3 regions of the Pseudomonas sp. TE3910 genome follow, and region 2 is predicted to be linked to each of the others. Evidence: predicted binding sites of a transcription regulator. Region 2 holds the regulator's gene; each other region holds the start of a gene.
What was found. The regulator sigma-54, encoded in region 2, starts transcription at its own class of promoters, with help from an activator protein. The targets are predictions, from matches to a motif close to ANTGGCATNNANNTTGCTNT.
Positions count from the first base shown of each region.

Region 1: the regulator sigma-54 is predicted to act here: its motif matches at 1,578-1,597, upstream of nirB (nitrite reductase large subunit NirB).
Region 3: the regulator sigma-54 is predicted to act here: its motif matches at 2,743-2,762, upstream of ACZ9H3_RS02300 (ammonium transporter).

Region 1 is NZ_JBWBQN010000001.1:2,142,551-2,146,649, reverse strand. It holds gene ACZ9H3_RS09650 (sulfite reductase subunit alpha) at 1-1,486, shown strand, start outside; gene nirB (nitrite reductase large subunit NirB) at 1,754-4,099, shown strand, end outside.
Region 2 is NZ_JBWBQN010000001.1:4,377,189-4,381,287, reverse strand. It holds gene lptC (LPS export ABC transporter periplasmic protein LptC) at 1-383, shown strand, start outside; gene lptA (lipopolysaccharide transport periplasmic protein LptA) at 370-894, shown strand; gene lptB (LPS export ABC transporter ATP-binding protein) at 894-1,619, shown strand; gene ACZ9H3_RS19975 (RNA polymerase factor sigma-54) at 1,799-3,292, shown strand; gene hpf (ribosome hibernation-promoting factor, HPF/YfiA family) at 3,376-3,684, shown strand; gene ptsN (PTS IIA-like nitrogen regulatory protein PtsN) at 3,697-4,099, shown strand, end outside.
Region 3 is NZ_JBWBQN010000001.1:517,515-521,613, reverse strand. It holds gene purU (formyltetrahydrofolate deformylase) at 1-223, shown strand, start outside; gene ACZ9H3_RS02315 (2-amino-4-hydroxy-6-hydroxymethyldihydropteridine diphosphokinase) at 326-619, opposite strand; gene ACZ9H3_RS02310 (2-amino-4-hydroxy-6-hydroxymethyldihydropteridine diphosphokinase) at 543-863, opposite strand; gene ACZ9H3_RS02305 (P-II family nitrogen regulator) at 953-1,291, opposite strand; gene ACZ9H3_RS02300 (ammonium transporter) at 1,303-2,622, opposite strand; gene ACZ9H3_RS02295 (L,D-transpeptidase family protein) at 2,933-4,099, opposite strand, start outside.

The sequences.
Region 1 (4,099 bases), 2.2 Mb from region 2:
GGAGCAGGTCAGCCTTGAGCAGGTGAGCAACGCCGCCAGCCTGCTGCTGGTGGCGAGCACGTTTGGCGATGGTGAGGCACCGGATTGCGCCAAGGCCTTTTGGCAGGCCCTGCAGGCCGCGTCCGCCAACCACTGCACCGGGCTGCGCTACGCGGTACTGGCCCTGGGAGACTCCAGCTACGCAGAGTTCTGTGGTTTCGGCCGCAAGCTGGACCAGCGTCTGGCGGAGCTTGGCGCTGTGCGCCTGCTGGAGCGGGTCGAGTGCGAGCCGGACTTCGACGAGCCGGCCGAGCAGTGGCTGGGCACGCTGGTGACGGCCCTTGGGCAGGCGCCAAGTGCAGCGGCGCCAGCGGTCACGTCCTCGGCGGCGACAGCGCCAACCTTCAGCAAGCAGCAGCCGTTGCCGGTAAGGGTGGTGGAAAACCGCCTGCTCAATGCGCCCGGTGCCGCCAAGGAAACCCGGCACGTGGTGTTCGATCTTGCGAGCAGCGGCCTGACGTATCAGGCGGGCGACGCCTTGGGCGTCTGGCCGCGCAACTGCCCGGCACTGGTCGAAGAGCTGCTGAGTGCCATGAAACTTGACGGGGAGGCGAGTGTCAGCCTCAAGGGCCAGCCACCCATGCCGTTGCGTAGCGCACTGCGCGATCGACTGGAGATTGCCCGTATCACGCCTGCGCTGCTCGAACAGGTCGCCCGCTGCAGTGCTGATCCTGAGTTGCAAGGCCTGCTGGAGCCGGCGCACAACGCCGCGTTGCAGGACTGGCTATGGGGGCGGCAACTGGTCGATCTGCTGCAGCAGTTTCCCGTAAGCATGCCGCTCGACACCTGGCTGAGCCTGCTCAAACCCCTGCAGCCGCGTTTGTACTCCATCAGTTCAAGCCCGTTGTTGCACCCGCAGCAGGTTCACCTGACGGTTTCGACGGTGCGCTACCGCCAGCGTAAAGGTGTGTGTTCGACCTTCCTCGCTGATCGTGCCGAAGCCGGGCAGGTTGGGATCTTTGTGCAGCCCTCGGCTCATTTCCGCGTACCGAGCGATGATACGGCGCCGCTGATCATGGTCGGGCCGGGGACCGGGATCGCACCGTTCCGGGCGTTTCTCCAGGAGCGTCAGGCGCGCGGCGCCCGAGGGCGCAACTGGCTGCTGTTCGGCGAGCAGCGCGCTGACAGTGATTTTTACTACCGCGACGAGTTGCTGGCCTGGCAACGCGATGGCCACCTGACGCGGCTCGACACGGCGTTCTCCCGTGACCAGGCAGAGAAGGTCTATGTACAGCAGCGCATGCTGGAGCAGGGCGCCGAGCTGTGGCGCTGGCTGGAGGCGGGCGCGTACTTCTATGTCTGTGGCGATGCCGGACGCATGGCGCGGGATGTGGAGGCCGCGCTGCAGCAGGTGGTGGCCGAGCACGGTGGGATGAGCACCGAGCAGGCCGGCGAATATGTTGCGGCGTTAGGCCGGGCCAAACGCTACCGGCGAGATGTGTACTGAAATGCCCCAGAACGGGTAGCACTGCACCAGGATGGCGCCGCGGGAGGCCTAGAGTTTGCGGCGATGCCCTTGAATAGGCGGGGTTGGCGCAGTTGGCACGGTATCTGCTGAAGACACATTACAACGTCCAGGGGTGATCAACGGCGATCCGCCCCACGGACCACGACTATGAACGACCAGGCAAAGGCGCCTGGAGCTTCGGCTCCAGGCGCCTTTTTTTGTGGGTGTTTTTCCGGCCGCCGTGATCGGCCAGTGTGAGGAAACGCTATGAACGCTCAAGCGACCATCGAGCAACGGGAACGTCTGATCATCGTCGGCAACGGCATGGTGGGCCATCATTGCGTCGAACAACTGATCGAACGCGGCGCCTTGGCCCGCTTCGACCTGCGGGTGTTCGGCGAGGAGCGTCAGCGTGCCTACGACCGCGTGCACCTGTCGGAGTACTTCAGTGGCAGCGATGCTGAAACCCTGGCGTTGGGTGATGCGCAATTGTATGCCGAGCATGGCGTGCGGCTGCACTTGGGGGAGGCGGTCGTCGAGATCGACCGCGAGGCCGGTGAAGTGGTGACGGCGCAGGGCCGCTACCCGTTTGATCGGTTGATCCTGGCCACCGGTTCCTATCCCTTCGTGCCGCCGATTCCCGGGCCGGACGGTGCGGCGCGACTGGTCTATCGAACCCTGGACGACCTGGATGCGATTCGCGCGGCGGCCTATGGCGCACAGCGTGGCGTGGTCATCGGTGGTGGCCTGCTGGGCCTGGAGGCAGCCAACGCCCTCAAATCCCTGGGGCTTGAAGCCCATGTGGTGGAATTCGCGCCGCGCCTGATGCCGGTGCAACTGGATGCTGAAGGCGGTGCGGCCCTGCGCGCCCAGATTGAGGCGTTGGGTGTCGGCGTACACCTGTCTCGCGCCACCCAGAGCATTGTTGAAGGCAGTGACTTCCGTTATCGGATGAATTTCGATGGCGACCAGTTCCTGGAAACCGACCTGATTGTGTTTTCGGCTGGCATTCGCCCGCAGGACAGCCTGGGCCGTGGCTGCGGGCTGGAAATCGCGCCACGGGGCGGGGTCGTGATCGATGGTGAATGCCGCACCAGCGACCCACGGATTTTTGCCATCGGCGAGTGTGCTTCCTGGAACGGCAGCGTCTTTGGCCTGGTGGCCCCGGGTTACAGCATGGCCCGCAACCTGGCGTCAGCCTTGGCGGGTGAGCCATTCGAGGCCTTTGCCGGTGCCGACATGTCGACCAAGCTCAAGCTGTTGGGGGTGGATGTCGGTTCCATTGGCGATGCACACGCGGCGACCCCCGGTGCGCGCAGCTACCGCTTTATCGACGAGGCTGGCAGCGCCTACCGGCGCTTGGTGATCGACGCCGAGGGCAAGCGCGTTCTGGGGGCGGTGCTGGTCGGTGATAACCGTTACTACGACACCCTGTTGCAGTACGTGCAGAATGCTATTGCCCTGCCAGCGGACCCCGCCGGCTTGATCCTGCCAATGGGCAGCGCCACGCCAGCACTGGGTGCAGATGCCTTGCCAGACGCCGCCACCATCTGCTCGTGCCATAACGTCAGCAAGGGCGCGATCTGTGCTGCCATCGACGGGGGGTGTAGCGACCTGGCACAACTCAAGGGCCAGACCAAGGCCTGCACCGGTTGCGGTGGCTGCGCCGCCTTGCTCAAGCAGGTCTTCGAGCATGAGCTGAGCGCCCGCGGTGTGGCGGTGGACAAGAGCCTTTGCGAGCACTTTGCCTTCACCCGTCAGGAGCTCTATGCGCTGGTGCGGGTCGAGGGCATTACGACGTTCGAAGACCTGCACGCCCGTCATGGTCGTGGCCACCTGGGCTGCGATATCTGCAAGCCGACGGTAGGCTCGATCCTCGCGTCCTGCTGGAACCAGCCGATCATGGATGCCGCGCTGGTGCCGTTGCAGGACACCAACGACACCTTCATGGCCAACATGCAGAAAAACGGCACGTACTCGGTGGTGCCGCGTATTCCGGGTGGGGAAATCACACCGGACAAGTTGATCGTGATTGGTCAGGTGGCCAAGAAGTACGACCTCTACACCAAGATCACCGGCGGCCAACGCATCGACCTGTTCGGCGCGCAATTGCATGAATTGCCGGAGATCTGGGCCGAGTTGATCGCCGCTGGCTTTGAGACCGGGCATGCCTATGGCAAATCAACCCGCACGGTGAAGTCCTGCGTCGGCAGCACATGGTGCCGCTATGGCGTGCAGGACAGCGTGGCCATGGCGCTTACCCTGGAGGACCGCTACAAGGGCCTGCGTTCGCCACACAAGCTCAAGTTCGCCGTATCTGGCTGTACCCGCGAATGCGCCGAGGCGCAAAGCAAGGACATCGGCGTGATTGCCACCGAGAAGGGCTGGAACCTTTATGTCTGCGGTAACGGTGGCATGCGTCCACGGCACGCCGAGCTGTTCGCCACGGACCTGGACGATGCCGGCCTGATTCGCACCATCGACCGCGTATTGATGTTCTACATCCGTACCGCTGACAAACTGCAGCGCACGTCGGTCTGGCGCGAGCGCCTTGAGGGCGGGCTGGATTACCTCAAGGCGGTGATTCTCGACGACAGCCTGGGCTTGGGCGCC
Region 2 (4,099 bases):
AATACGACATGACGGCAGACAAGGTCGAGCACCTGCAGGCCAGCGAGATCACCCTGCTGACCACGCCCGACCTGCACATGTACCGCGGCACCGCCTACCCTTGGCACGTTCAGAGCGAACGCGGCGAGGTCAACCCGGACGGTACCGAAGTCGAGCTGATTGACTCGGTACGGGTTGCCCGCACCGATGAACAGAACCGCGAAACCATTATTACCACGACCCGCATGACGGTATTCCCACAGAAGCAATATGCTCAAACCGATCAAGCCGTTAGAATCGACGGCGCCGGTGGAACCACTACGGGCAAGGGAATGAAAGCGTATTTGAAAGACGGCAGGATGGACCTGCTGTCCAACGTAAGAGGACAGTATGAGGCTCGTTAAAACCCTCCCCTTTTTGCTCAGCCTGAGCGCAGCACTGGGAAGCGCGAGCGCCTTGGCCCTGCCGAACGACCGCGACCAGCCAATCCGCATCCAGGCCGATAACGCCCAACTGGACGACAAGAAAGGCATTGCCACCTACACCGGCGACGTGATCATCACCCAAGGCTCGATGATGATCAAAGGCAACACCGTGACCATCACCCGCTCCGCTTCCGGCGATATCGACGTGGTCACTTCGGTGGGCAACCTGGCGTATTTCGAGCAGCAACAAAGCGCTGCAAAGCCGGACAAGATGCAAGGCTATGCCGTGCAGATCCAATACCAGGCATTGAAAGACCTGGTGGTTCTGACTGACCGGGCCAAGGTGATCAACGAAGGCAACACCACCGAAGGCGAGAAAATCGTCTACAACACCAAGTCTCAGGTCGCCACCGCCGGCCGCGGCAGCAACATTACCGCACCGCGCCCACGCATCGACATGGTGATCCAGCCGAAGAAGAAGGCCGAGTAATGGCAACCCTCAAAGCCCAGCACCTGGCCAAGAGCTACAAGAGTCGACAAGTCGTACGTGACGTCAGCCTGTCAATCGACAGCGGCCAGATCGTCGGCCTGCTTGGCCCTAACGGCGCCGGCAAGACAACGTGCTTCTACATGATTGTCGGCCTGGTACAGGCCGACCAGGGCCGCGTGCTCATCGACGACCTGGATGTCAGCCACCAGCCGATGCACGGTCGTGCACGCGCTGGGATTGGCTACCTGCCCCAGGAAGCCTCGATCTTCCGCAAGTTGTCGGTGGCCGACAACATCATGGCGATCCTGGAAACACGCAAGGAGCTGGACGCCGCAGGGCGTCGCAAGGAACTGGAAAGCCTGCTGCAGGAGTTTCACATCAGCCACATCCGCGACAACCTCGGCATGAGCCTTTCCGGTGGTGAACGTCGCCGTGTGGAGATCGCCCGCGCACTGGCGACTGCACCGAAATTCATCCTGCTCGACGAACCGTTTGCCGGTGTCGACCCGATCTCGGTCGGCGACATCAAGCAGATCATCCACCACCTGAAAGCCAAAGGCATTGGCGTTCTGATCACCGACCACAACGTCCGTGAAACACTGGATATCTGCGAAACCGCTTACATCGTCAACGATGGTCGCCTAATCGCCGAAGGTGATGCAGAAACCATCCTGGCCAACGAACTGGTGAAAGAGGTTTACCTCGGCCACGAGTTCCGCCTGTAAGCCCGAGGTGCGAGGCACCGCCAGAGCGCTGACGATCCGCCCAAATACCGGCTTATTTGTTACAGCGCTCTAGGCAAACACCTCGGTTTCAGGCATATAATTTGCTTAAAGAAGGCGCTTCGGCGCCCTTGTAGTGGATGGCGCATGTGCGCCGGCGAATAAGGTGTTAAGCCCCTGCCATGAAACCATCGCTCGTCCTAAGAATGGGCCAGCAACTGACGATGACACCGCAGTTGCAACAGGCCATCCGTCTGCTCCAGCTTTCCACACTGGACCTGCAGCAGGAAATCCAGGAAGCCCTGGAATCCAACCCGATGCTCGAACGCCAGGAAGATGGCGACGACTTCGATAACAGCGACCCGATGGCGGATAACGCCGAATCCAAGCCGACCTCGGAATCCCAGGAAACCAGCTTCCAGGAAACCGCCACTCCCGTGGAAAGCCTTGAGGAAGGTGAGTGGAACGAGCGTATTCCCAATGAGCTGCCGGTAGACACCGCCTGGGAAGATATCTATCAAACCAGCGCCAGCAGCCTTCCCAGCAACGATGACGACGAGTGGGACTTCACCACCCGCACCTCGGCGGGTGAAAGCCTGCAGAGCCACCTGCTGTGGCAATTGAACCTGGCGCCAATGTCGGATACCGACCGACTGATTGCCGTCACCCTGATCGACTGCATCAACAACCAGGGCTATCTCGACGAAACCCTGGAAGAGGTCTGTGAGTCCTTCGACCCGGAACTCGATATCGAACTGGACGAAGTGGAAGCCGTCCTGCACCGCATCCAGCAATTCGAGCCTGCCGGTATAGGCGCCCGCAACCTGAGCGAATGCCTGTTGTTGCAGTTGCGGCAGATGCCGGCACAAACACCCTGGATGACTGAAGCGCAACGACTGGTCAGCGACTACATCGACCTGCTCGGCAGCCGCGACTACAGCCAGCTGATGCGCCGCATGAAGCTCAAGGAAGACGAGCTGCGCCAGGTGATCGAACTGGTACAAAGCCTGAACCCACGCCCCGGCTCACAGATCGAGTCCAGTGAACCCGAATACGTGGTGCCTGACGTGATCGTACGCAAGGACAGCGATCGCTGGCTGGTTGAACTGAACCAGGAAGCCGTCCCACGCCTGCGCGTCAATCCACAGTACGCAGGCTTTGTACGCCGCGCCGATACCAGCGCAGACAACACCTTCATGCGCAATCAGCTTCAGGAAGCCCGCTGGTTCATCAAGAGCCTGCAAAGCCGCAACGAAACGCTGATGAAGGTTGCCACCCAGATCGTCGAACACCAGCGTGGATTCCTCGACCACGGTGACGAGGCCATGAAGCCGCTGGTGCTGCACGACATCGCCGAAGCGGTGGGCATGCACGAATCGACCATATCCCGGGTGACCACGCAAAAGTACATGCATACCCCGCGTGGCATTTACGAACTGAAGTACTTTTTCTCCAGCCATGTCAGCACCTCCGAAGGCGGAGAATGCTCGTCCACGGCGATTCGCGCGATCATCAAAAAACTGGTTGCAGCGGAAAATCAGAAAAAGCCATTGAGTGACAGCAAGATCGCTGGTTTACTGGAGGCACAAGGCATCCAGGTAGCACGACGCACCGTCGCCAAGTACCGCGAGTCGCTCGGCATTGCACCGTCGAGTGAACGCAAGCGACTGATGTAACGCACCTGAGGTGTGCCACCGCAATTCAAGTGGCAGGCGCAATACCTGCCTCTTTATGCACCGGCAACAAAAGGAGAAGCTGTATGCAAGTCAACATCAGTGGACACCAAGTAGAAGTCACCGAAGCGCTGCGCACTTATATCGGGGAAAAACTCGAGCGTGTTGAGCGTCACTTCGACAAGATCACCAATGTGCAGGTCATTCTGGAGGTCGAGAAACTGAAACAGAAAATCGAGGCCACCCTGCGCATCCCTGGCGGCGAAGTCGTCGCCAATGCCGAGCATGAAGACATGTATGCCGCGATCGACCTGCTTGCCGACAAGCTCGACCGCCAACTGAAAAAACACAAGGAAAAACAGCAGGCCTTGCTGCAAGGTGCAGCCGCTCGCTGATCCCCCCCACTCATGATCCGACTTGAAGATATCCTGACCCCCGGCCGTTCACTTGTGAACGTGCCGGGCGGCAGTAAAAAACGCGTACTCGAACACATTGCCAACCTGATTGACCGGGAAGTACCGGATCTGGAAATGCAAGATGTCTTCGAGAGCCTGATTGCCCGCGAAAAACTGGGTTCAACCGGTTTCGGCAACGGTATCGCCATTCCACACTGCCGCCTCAGTGGCTGCACCGCACCGATCAGTGCGCTGCTCCACCTGGATGCCCCCATAGATTACGACGCCATCGATGGTGCTCCCGTAGACCTGCTGTTCGTACTGCTGGTTCCGGAAGCCGCCACCGACGAGCACCTGGAGCTGCTGCGCCAGATCGCCAGCATGCTTGACCGCAAGGACGTTCGCGAAAAACTGC
Region 3 (4,099 bases), 3.9 Mb from region 2:
TGGCGTTAAACTGATCGGCGCCACCGCCCACTACGTGACCAGCGACCTCGACGAGGGCCCGATCATCGAGCAGGAAGTACAGCGTGTTGACCACGCCCACCAGGCCGAGCAGTTGGTGGCAATCGGCCGGGATACCGAGACCATTGCACTCTCCAAAGCACTGAAGTACCACTTGCAGCACCGGGTGTTCATTAACGGCGACAAGACCGTCATCTTCAGCTGAGCCCCACTCGCCAGCCATTGCCACAGACGCGGGCCACCGGCAGAAATGTCGGTGGCTCTTGCGCAGCAGGCGCCCTCACCTGCCCCTTCACGGATACCGCCCTCAGCCCAGCGACGGCAAACTCAGCTCAACCGCGGTCAGCGGTGCGTTTACGACAAAGCCGTTCCACAACTCGCTGAACGTCTGCCCATTGCGCGGATGCCGGCAGGTTGGCGCCAGCTGGGCCAGGGGTTTAAGCACAAAGGCCTGCTCCAGGATCTCTGGCCGTGGCAACTCAAGGTCACCGAACTGTCCAACCTGCTCGCCATACATCAACAGATCAATGTCCAGGCTGACCTGTTCCGGCGTCTGCCGGCAGCGGCCGAAATACGCCTCCAGCGCCTTTGAGCTCAGCAACCAGGGAGGCCAGGGAACGGGTGGTCTGCGCCTGCACGACCATATTGAAAAAGGCCGGTGCTTCTAGCCCGACCGCGCTGCTTTCAAAGACCGGAGAACAACGCAATGGCCCCAGCGACGCCCGCAACGCGATGCACGCCTGACTCAAATGCCATTGCCGGCGCAGGTTGCTACCCAGGCCCAGGTAGATGTCATGGACCTGGATGTCCGTGACCCCGACGGTGCGAATCTGTAGAGCGGTCATAACAACACCCTGAAAAACACCGACCATCAACCGTGATGCAAAGGGGCGACCTGCATCCACAGGTCGCCCCTTTCGCCCACCCTCGAGGCTCAGACCGCGTCGGCGCCAACCTCTGCAGTACGAATCCGGACAACCTGTGACGCCTCGGTGACGAACAGCTTGCCATCCCCGATCTTGCCCGTGCGTGCAGCGTTGATGATGGCCTCCAGCGCTGCCTCGCACAGCGCATCGGTGACAATCGCTTCAAGCTTGATCTTGGGAATCAGGTCGACAACGTATTCAGAGCCCCGATAGATTTCGGAGTGCCCCTTCTGCCGACCGAAGCCCTTGACCTCGGTCACCGTCAACCCTGTCACTCCCACTTCAGCCAAGGCCTCACGTACATCGTCGAGCTTGAAAGGCCTGATGATCGCAGTGATCACTTTCATGAGTGCGCTCCTTAATTCGAGTACTTGTAGCCCACTTCACCGTGAGACGACAGATCCAGACCGTCCACTTCATGTTCTTCGTCGACACGAAGGCCACGGCATAGCACGGCGGCCACCTTGAAGGCGATAAAGCTAGATACCGCCGAGAACAGGATGCTGAACGCCAAGACGCCACCATTGACCAACAACTGATCCAGCACGCCGCGCTCCCCGCTGAAACCCAGCCCGCCAAGAGAGGTCATGGCAAATACCGGGGTCAGCAAACCGCCGACGATACCGCCAACGCCATGCACGCCAAACACATCGAATGCGTCATCCAGCCCCAGGATCGGCTTGAGTTTTTCCACGGCCCACAAGCAGATCGGCGCAACGATCAAACCCAGCAGGATAGACCCCATTGGGCCTACGAAACCGCAGGCCGGGGTGATCGCGACAAGGCCGGCAATAGCCCCGGACAACGCCCCCAGCATGCTCGGCTTGCCACGATGCTTCCACTCGACGAACAACCACGCCAACGCCCCTGCCGCGCTGGCGAGCATGGTGTTGACCATCACCAGCATGGCAAAACCATTGGCCACCAATGCACAACCGCCACAGAAACCCAGCCAGCCCACCCACAGCATCGAGCCACCGGTCATGGTCATGGTCATGTTATGCGGCGCCAGCGCCGAGGTTCCGTAGCCGCGACGGCGCCCCAGCAGGAAGGCGCCGATCAGCGACGCAATGCCGACATTGACGTGCACCACATTACCGCCCGCGAAGTCCTGAACACCCAGGTCGAACACCCAGCCGCCTCCCCAAGCCATATGCGCCATGGGGAGGTAATTGATCGTCAACCAGATGGCCATGAACACCATGACCGCCGAAAATTTCATCCGCTCAGCGAAACCGCCGCAGATGATGGCCGGGGTAATGGCCGCGAACAGCAGCATGAACAAGAAGTACAGCAACTCAGGAATGGTGCCTTGAAGTGAGTCAGGGCCTACGCCCTTGAGAAACAGTTTATCGAGCCCACCAATAACCGCTTGCCATTCGCCACCTGACGTGAACGTCAGGGAATAGCCGTAAATGGCAAATAGCACCGACATCAACGATGCAACTGAAAACACCTGCATCAGAATCGAGAGCACATTCTTGCTACGTGCCAGGCCACCATAGAACAACGCCAAGCCAGGCAAGGTCATCAACAACACCACCAACGCGCACGTCGTCACAAAGGCGGTGTCACCGCTGTTAAGCGCAAGCGGCTGATCCGCCGCCCACGTAGGGAGCGTCACTGACGTGAGCGCAGCGACCGCCGCCAATCGGCCACCTCTGAAAGAACCGTTCATGTGTATTCCTCAACAGTGATGCAGCATTGCTCTCATAAGTGGCGTGCGATCAATCGCCCGCCCCTAGCCTCAGGTTCGTCAACAAAATTTCCCGAAAAGAAAATTTCATTCCCAAAGGTAAAAGCAATCTATCTGCCAAACTGCCTGCCGTTACCTCCAAGGAGGTAACAAAAACCCGCATGGATCGACAGGAACACCGAAGGAATCGAGGTACAGGGATGAGAACGCGCGTAGCGGAAGGTACTCGCCGCTACGCGCTGGTGCATCACGGCTGTGAACAGAACAAAATCGGGCGTTTTGCCCGACCGCGTCAGCGCTTCACCGCCAGCGCGGCCAACAATGCGCCATCACGCCCGTAAATATCCGGAGCGTAGGACACCTTGCCCTGGCGGTCGGCCTGAGCCGTCCAGTAGCTGAGCACAATCGGTACTGGCGTTGCCAGGCGGAACTCATGGGTAAGCCCGGTGCTCAACAGCTGGTCCGTGCGGGCACGCTCGGGCGGGCTCAACAACAGATCGCGCAACTGCAACGCGTGCTCGACCCGCACACAACCCGAGCTGAACGCGCGAGGCCCTTTGTTGAACAGCGCCTGGCTGGGCGTGTCGTGCAGGTACACCGAAAACGGGTTGGGGAAACGAATCGCCATCTGCCCGAGCGGGTTCCTCGGCCCCGCACCCTGACGCAAGAGGATGTTGCCGGGATTCTCCCAATCGATATCCTCCGGCGCCAATGGCTGCCCATCGCTGTCCAGCACCTGAAGGTTCTGCCGGCTCAGGAAGGCCTGATCCCGACGGATTTCCGGGAGCTTGTCTTCACGCAGAATGGTTGGCGGCACCGTCCAGGTCGGGTTCAGGGTGAGGCGCGTTACCTGGGACTTCAGCAGCGGGGTCTGGCGCTCGGCACGGCCCACCTGCGTGCGCGTCTGCCATACCGGTAACCCGTTCTGATAGACGATCAACTGGGCCGCCGCGACATTGACCAACAGGCTGGTAGGCTCCATTTCCTGGGCCAGCCAGCGAAAGCGTTCAAGGTTGATGCGCAACTGCTCGCGCCGCGCCGCCGGGCTGACGTTCAACTCGTTCAAGGTTCCCGGCCCGATCACCCCGTCCGCTTGCAGCGAATGGCTCAGCTGGAAATTTTTCACTGCATTAACCAGCGTGGCACTGTAGTGCGAATCGACGGTAACCGGAAGGCTGCTCAAATAGCCCTCGTTCAACAACCGCTGTGCAAGCTGCGGCACCCGCTCATCCTGCATGTCCGGGCGCAGCAACGGGCCGCTGGCGAGCGACTGCCAGAGGGGCAACGGCTGCTGGCGCTGCTGGGCATACACATGACGCAGGTATTGATACTGCTCCAGGCTCGGGCGGGCCTGGGTAAAGGCCCCGGCAATGTTCTGCAGCCCCGGACCGGCGAGCGCCAGCACCTCGGCCTGTCGGTCGCGTTGTACCTCATTGGCATGCCACAGGGGCTCGAAACG